3 regions of the Bariatricus sp. HCP28S3_F11 genome follow, and region 3 is predicted to be linked to each of the others. Evidence: riboswitches for the same ligand, from Rfam matches in the RefSeq annotation. Region 3 holds a riboswitch; each other region holds the start of a gene.
What was found. Region 3 has a riboswitch for cobalamin ahead of ACTNBR_RS01440 (ABC transporter substrate-binding protein). Riboswitches for the same ligand answer to the same signal wherever they lie in the genome.

Region 1 (2,268 bases), on a different contig from region 3:
TCTGAAGGTTATGACACTGAATAACAACCGTCAGAAGATCAATGACTGCCTCGGCAACCCGGTGGAGATCGGAATTGCCGTTACATGGCGGGTGGTGGACACGGCAAAAGCAGTTTTTAATGTAGACAACTATAAGGAATACCTTTCTCTGCAGTGCGATAGTGCGCTCCGTAATATTGTGCGGCTGTATCCTTACGATGTATCTCCGAATGTAGATACCACAGGAGACGGTGTCGCGGATGAAGGAAGTCTTTACTAATATGGCAGAAACGAAAAAACAGATACCGCTTCGGGTATCACCAAAACTGTACGATGCCCTCGCAGCCTGGGCTGAAGATGATTTCCGTTCACTGAACGGGCAGATTGAATTTTTACTGACTGAATGTGTGAAGCAGCATCGAAAGGATGGCAAATATATTTCGAAGGAATTGCATGTGCGTCCACAGATCGATCTTCCGGAGAAAGAAGAATAATACATAAAAAGGCGGTGATGAGCCGTCTTTTTATGTTATGTGCAGGAGTTGTCGCCCGGAGTGGTCCGGCCGAAATAGATGAACATGCAGCGATTGAATTTGGAATCGGGGAAAACGAAGAAGCAGGCTTTACATTTCAGGCGGGTTGTGATAAGGTATGTTCGTCAGGTTCAGACAGCATTAGCTGTCTGATTAAAAGGGAAACAGGTGGAAGTCCTGTACGAACTCGTCACTGTAAACGGGGAGTGCAAGGCCAGGAATGTCACTGAGCAATTGGGAAGGCGGCCTTGGATCTGGATCCGTAAGTCAGGAGACCTGCCTGCAAAAAACGGAGTGGGAAGAACCCACAGGCCACGAGTAACTGGTCGCAACCGATAAGAGTCATATTCCACATTCTCATCATCAGGCACCGGTGAAAGACTGGCTGTTTTGGAGAGAGTGCTGTTTGCGTATGTTATTATGAAGTGTGCCTTTTACCGGCGATATGGGAAAGGCACCTCTTTTTTGTTGTACGCATTATCGGGAGAACGACAAAATAAGAAGGAGGAGATTCAGAATGAAGAAAAGATTACTCACAATTCTACTGGCCGTTTCCGTAATCAGCACATTAACAATAGCAGGATGTTCTGGTGGAAATGGGGAAGAAAAAGAGGAGACCAAAGAAACAGAAGATGATCAGAAAGCAGCGAATGAGGTGGCAGATTTGATAGACGCAATCTATGTTCAGGAAAGAAACGATCAGACGGATGAAGCGTGTAAGGCTGCAAAAGAAGCATGGGATGAACTGACGGATGAGCAGAAGGAACTGGTAGAAGGAGAAAATGCGGACCCGGATTATTTTGGAAAAGATACCGGAGACGCATCCGCCGACGATTCAAGGAACCAGGATGGAATCGGAGAAAATGAACTTCTGGCAGTCAGCTTCGGAACATCTTACAATGACAGCCGCGTGGAAGATATTAAAGGAATAGAAGATGCCCTGCAGGAGGCATATCCTGACTGGTCCGTAAGAAGAGCATTTACATCGCAGATTATCATCAATCACATACAGGCGAGAGACGGAGAATGTATTGACAATATGGATCAGGCTCTGGAGCGTGCAGTGAAAAATAATGTGAAGAATCTGATCGTACAGCCGACCCACTTGATGCATGGAGCAGAATATGATGAACTGGTCAAAGCAGTGGAGCGTTACCAGGACAAATTTGAATCCGTAAAGTTTTCGGAACCGCTTCTGGGTGAAGTGGGAAGCGATGCTTCGGCAATCAATTCAGATAAAGAAGCTGTTGCAAAGGCAGTGACGGCACAGGCTGTTGAAACAGCAGGATATGACAGCCTCGATGCAGCGAAGGAAGATGGTACGGCATTTGTATTTATGGGACATGGCACCTCCCATACGGCAAAAGTTTCCTACAGCCAGATGCAGACACAGATGCAGGTACTCGGCTACGACAATGTATTTATCGGGACCGTCGAAGGGGAACCGGAAGAAACTTCCTGCGAGGCAATTATTGAAGCAGTAAAAAATGCGGGATATAAAAAGGTCATTCTCCGGCCGTTGATGGTTGTGGCGGGGGATCACGCAAATAATGATATGGCCGGAGAGGATGAAGATTCATGGAAGAGTCTGTTTGAGAATTCCGGATTTTTTGAACAAGTGGATGTGCAGATTGCAGGACTTGGTGGAATCGAGGCTATTCAGCAGATTTATGTTGATCACACTGCGGCAGTCATTGATAAATAATGGGAGGATCAGAAGTATGAAGAAGAAAATAGCAGCCATGCTTGGAATGGC
Region 2 (2,268 bases), on a different contig from region 3:
ATTGCCTCAGCAACTGCTGCCTTATCGTCATTGACAGTTTCCGCATCTGCACCCACTTCTCCAAGCAGAGGTTCTGCAACTTTTACACTCTCAAATTTGTCCGCATATGCCTCAACAGATTCCATCAATTCATCATACTCTGCGCCATGCATCAGGTGTGTCGGCTGGACAACCAGATTCTTTACGCCGTTTGCGACCGCTCGCTCCAGTGCCTGATCCATATTGTCAATGCATTCTCCGTCTCTTGCCTGAATATGATTGATAATGATCTGCGCGGTAAAGGCTCTTCTTACAGACCAGTCCGGATACGCTTCCTGAAGTGCATCTTCAATTCCTTTAATATCCTCTACACGGCTGTCATTAAAAGATGTTCCGAAGCTGACAACAAGAATCTCATTTTCTCCGATATCATCCTGATTCAGCGGATCATCCTTGGATGCATCGCCTGTATCTCTTCCAAAGTAATCCGGATCTGCATTTTCACCTTCTACCAGTTCCTTCTGGGCGTCTGTCAGTGCGTCCCAGGCTTCTTTCGCTTTCTTACACTGTTCATCCGTCTCATCCGTTCTTTGCTGTACATAGATTGCGTCAATCAGCGCTGCCACCTCATCCGCAGCCTTCTGATCCTCGTTTTCTGTACTTTCTTCCTTGTCGTTTTCTACTGTTGTTTCCGCATTTTCATCGCTTTTTCCGGAACATCCTGACAGAACCAGGGTTCCCACCAATGAAACAGCCAGTAAAATGGTTACCAGTTTTTTCTTCATCCTGCTCCTCCTTCATTTTCTGGCCATTTCCGATATATTCTCATTCGCTTTTAAGTCTGCAGGATAAAAATCTCGTAGACAAAAAAGCCCTTTTCCATAAAAATGGTAAAAGGGCGTAATGAATACATAACAAAACAGCACTCCCGGCAGATACAGGCATCGCCCGGGAATGTATCATTTCCATTATGATCGGTTGCGACCAGTTACTCGTGATCTGTGGGTCCTTCCCCACTCCGTTTTTCAATAGGCAGGTCTCCTGGCTTACGGATCTTAATCTAAGGCCGCCTTCCCAATTGCTCAGTGACATAAATGGCCTTGCACTCCCCGATCACAGTGACGAGTTCGTACAGGATTTGCACCTGTTTCCCTTTTAATCAGACAACCGGTGATTGTCTGAACCTATCAAGCTTACCTTATCATATACTGCAAAAAATGTAAAGACTCCGGAAATAGAAATATCTTACAGAAAGGAAAGCAGGAGCAAGGGTACTGATGAGTATCCCCTTGCTCCTGCTCTTTATGCTCACTTATATTTCTTTGCTACTATTTATTCTTCTTCTCCTTCGCCAGTAGTGCTGCCCCCAGCGCGCCGGCATACCGTCCGTTTTCAGTAGGTTCCACCGTCTTTCTGATTTTTGCAGAAAGGATTCTGGTAAAATATGTACTGTGACTCAACCCTCCTGTCAGAATAATCTTATCTGACAGTGCCTTCTTCTGGCTCAACTGTGCCACCTTAGATGCTACGGAATCAACGACCCCCGCCGCAATATCTTCACGATTTTTCCCGACACCGATATAATTGATGACTTCGGACTCTGCAAATACGGTGCAAAGAGAACTGATTGGTAAGACTGTTCCGCTTTCAGCCATATCAAAAAGCTCCTGAAGCGTGATTCCGAGACGATTTGCCATAATTTCCAAAAACTTTCCGGTCCCGGCGGAACATTTATCATTCATCAGGAAATCCTGCACGGTTCCGTTCTCGACCAGGATTACTTTGGTATCCTGTCCGCCCACATCAATAATCGTACAATTATCTCCTGCCATCTGTCTTCCGCCTCTTGCATGACATGTTATTTCGGTAATCACATAATCTGCAAAATCTACAGCAATTCTTCCATATCCGGTCGCTGCAACTTTTGTCTCATCAGACATGACATCCACTCCTTCTGCAAGAAGTTTCTCCTTGATAAGTAAGGTGGTCTCCTTGCTGCTCCATCCTGTAGGCAGTACAAATTGAAGCTCCTTATCCCCGATCACAGCAACTTTGGATGCTGTGGATCCGATATCTATTCCAACGTAATTCATATTCCTACCTCTTCTAACAATATTGATCTCTGTGTGGATTCAAATCCATTTCCACTTCGGTGATTTTCAAGATCTCTATATCATGTTCACGAATACACTGCCGGATCACCTCAAGATCTTCTTCTTTCACCATTAGTGAAATACCGCAGCATTTACTCGCACTTCTGGGGGTCGGGGCAATCACTGCCCAAACCCC
Region 3 (2,268 bases):
TCCTCACTTTCTCATATCCTGATATCGTCATGACACTTTATATAAAAATGTCATCTCCTCCGTTTTTCCATCGGTAAGCATCAGATGAATGTCTGTAATCAGATTTCCGACAATGTCTGTCGCCTGATACAGGTACTTTCCGGTACACCACACATTTCCTTCCCGCACCGCTTTAAAATCTGCAAACAGCTCACTTTTCGCCAGAAGATCCTCCATCGATTCCACCGGATTATCGATTGATGAATTGTAGATCAGATAGTCCGCGTCGGCTGCAGATGCAAAGAATTCTTCCATAGAAATGCTGATCGACGCACTGTTATTTTCCGTATTTTCAAGATCATCGAAAACATAACGTCCACCCGCAATCTCGATCATTTTCGGAATGTAATCTTCGGACTTTCTGACCACGACGGTTCCATCGGTACTCACATAGAAAAAGGCAACCGTCTGCTCTGTATTTTCAAAGTCCTTCAGTTCTTCGATTACTTTGGACTGTTCCTTGAAAAATGTCTCTGCCTGTTCTTCTTTGTCCAGCATCGCGGCATAGACCTTGATCCACTCCGTTCTTCCAAGCGGATGCGTCTCATAACTGGACCGGTCGATAAATACCGGAATCTCAAGCATCTCAAGCATCTCCTGCACCTTCGGAGTATGCAGGATCATCGTGGATTCAATAGCCAGATCACATTCCTCATCGATCAGGAGTTCATAATCCGGCTCACTGTATTTTCCGGCATAAAGGATGGCGCCATCTTCCATAGCCTGCACCGCATTTTCAATGTACCAGCCGGATTTTTGTGTCCCGCTCAGGCGAATCGCATCCAATGCATCAAGCGAATCAAATAATGCCATCACCGATGTTGCCGCAAGATAAATACGGTCCAGCGGCTGATGTAAAATCACGATGTCTTCTTCCAGATCCGACGGAATATTCCTGCCCTCCGGCACAAGAAGATAGTCTTCTCCGTCCCGGATCCGGATCAGCTTATATCCATCCTGATAATAATATACCCCGAACCCTTTTGCATAATCAAGTTCCATCGCAGATTCATAAGAAAGTCCCTTGATTTCCAACGGTCCCGACGTTTTTTTCGCCTCTTCCTGCTGTGATTCAGATGTCGTCTTATTCTCTTCCGTTTCCGGCTTCGTTTTCTCTTCCGGACCACATCCTGAAATTCCGAAAACCAGTACTGTAATCAGTATCATACACAGGAACCGTGCTGCTCTCTTTTTCATCGTATCCCTCTTTCCACTTTCGATCCGATCCGCAAAGCACAGATTTCCCATTCAAAAAAGCCCGCTTTTCCTGTACGAAAGCAGACTTCCCCCTGAAATATTCTGCAAATCTATGCTTTCATCGGAAGCTATTCACATTCTTCTCAGCAGGTCTCCTGACTTACAGCTCATCGCCCGGTTATGCCTTCTCGCGCTGGATACGCAATGACTTATCTATAACCTCGCTCCCTGTTTACAGTGGCCGGACCGCTCAGGATTTGCACCTGATTCCCTTTTAACCCGGCAGATCTGAATCATCTGCCCGGCACTGAAAAGCCCAATATAGAACACCCTCACTATAACATATCCCCGCCTGTATGGCAACCGCATTTTTCCCTTGAAATCCTTTCGAAATCCATTGCCTTTTATCCGGTAGATATAATATAATAAGCAGGACACTGTCACTTGTTACCACATAACAAAGGAGAATCGAAAATGAGCATTTTAAATGTTGAACATCTTTCCCACGGCTTCGGTGACCGCGCCATTTTTCATGATGTGTCCTTCCGTCTTCTGAAAGGCGAACACATTGGACTTGTCGGAGCCAACGGAGAAGGAAAATCTACTTTTTTTAATATTGTTACAGGAAAACTCCAGCCGGACGAAGGGAAAATCGAATGGGCAAAAAATGTCCGTGTCGGTTATCTCGATCAGCACACTGTACTTGAAAAGGGCATGACGATCCGCGATGTGCTGAAATCCGCCTTTTCCTGGCTTTTTGAACTGGAAACGAAGATGAACGAGATCTGTGACCGCCTCGGGGACGTGGATGAAGATACTATGATGACACTTATGGAAGAGCTTGGGACCATCCAGGACACACTGGCCATGCACGATTTCTATGTGATCGATGCAAAGGTCGAAGAAGTCGCACGCGCGCTGGGGCTTCTGGATCTTGGACTGGACAAGGATGTCACCGACTTAAGCGGCGGCCAGCGCACCCGTATCCTGCTCGGCAAACTCCTTCTGGAAAAGCCGGACATCCTGCTTCTG

Region 1: it holds a riboswitch for cobalamin, as region 3 does, so the genes downstream of both, ACTNBR_RS04830 (sirohydrochlorin cobaltochelatase) here and ACTNBR_RS01440 (ABC transporter substrate-binding protein) in region 3, are expected to answer to the same signal.
Region 2: it holds a riboswitch for cobalamin, as region 3 does, so the genes downstream of both, ACTNBR_RS09965 (sirohydrochlorin cobaltochelatase) here and ACTNBR_RS01440 (ABC transporter substrate-binding protein) in region 3, are expected to answer to the same signal.

What each region holds. Positions count from the first base shown of each region.
Region 1 covers NZ_JBQHUC010000006.1:104,867-107,134, forward strand. The annotation lists partial or broken gene ACTNBR_RS04820 (SPFH domain-containing protein) at 1-253, shown strand, start outside; gene ACTNBR_RS04825 (PTS ascorbate transporter subunit IIC) at 261-473, shown strand; cobalamin riboswitch at 623-810, shown strand; gene ACTNBR_RS04830 (sirohydrochlorin cobaltochelatase) at 1,030-2,217, shown strand; gene ACTNBR_RS04835 (hypothetical protein) at 2,234-2,268, shown strand, end outside.
Region 2 covers NZ_JBQHUC010000019.1:10,258-12,525, reverse strand. The annotation lists gene ACTNBR_RS09965 (sirohydrochlorin cobaltochelatase) at 1-764, opposite strand, end outside; cobalamin riboswitch at 994-1,182, opposite strand; gene ACTNBR_RS09960 (acyl-CoA dehydratase activase) at 1,308-2,072, opposite strand; gene ACTNBR_RS09955 (DUF3343 domain-containing protein) at 2,086-2,268, opposite strand, start outside.
Region 3 covers NZ_JBQHUC010000002.1:61,818-64,085, forward strand. The annotation lists gene ACTNBR_RS01440 (ABC transporter substrate-binding protein) at 28-1,236, opposite strand; cobalamin riboswitch at 1,365-1,563, opposite strand; gene ACTNBR_RS01445 (ABC-F family ATP-binding cassette domain-containing protein) at 1,711-2,268, shown strand, end outside.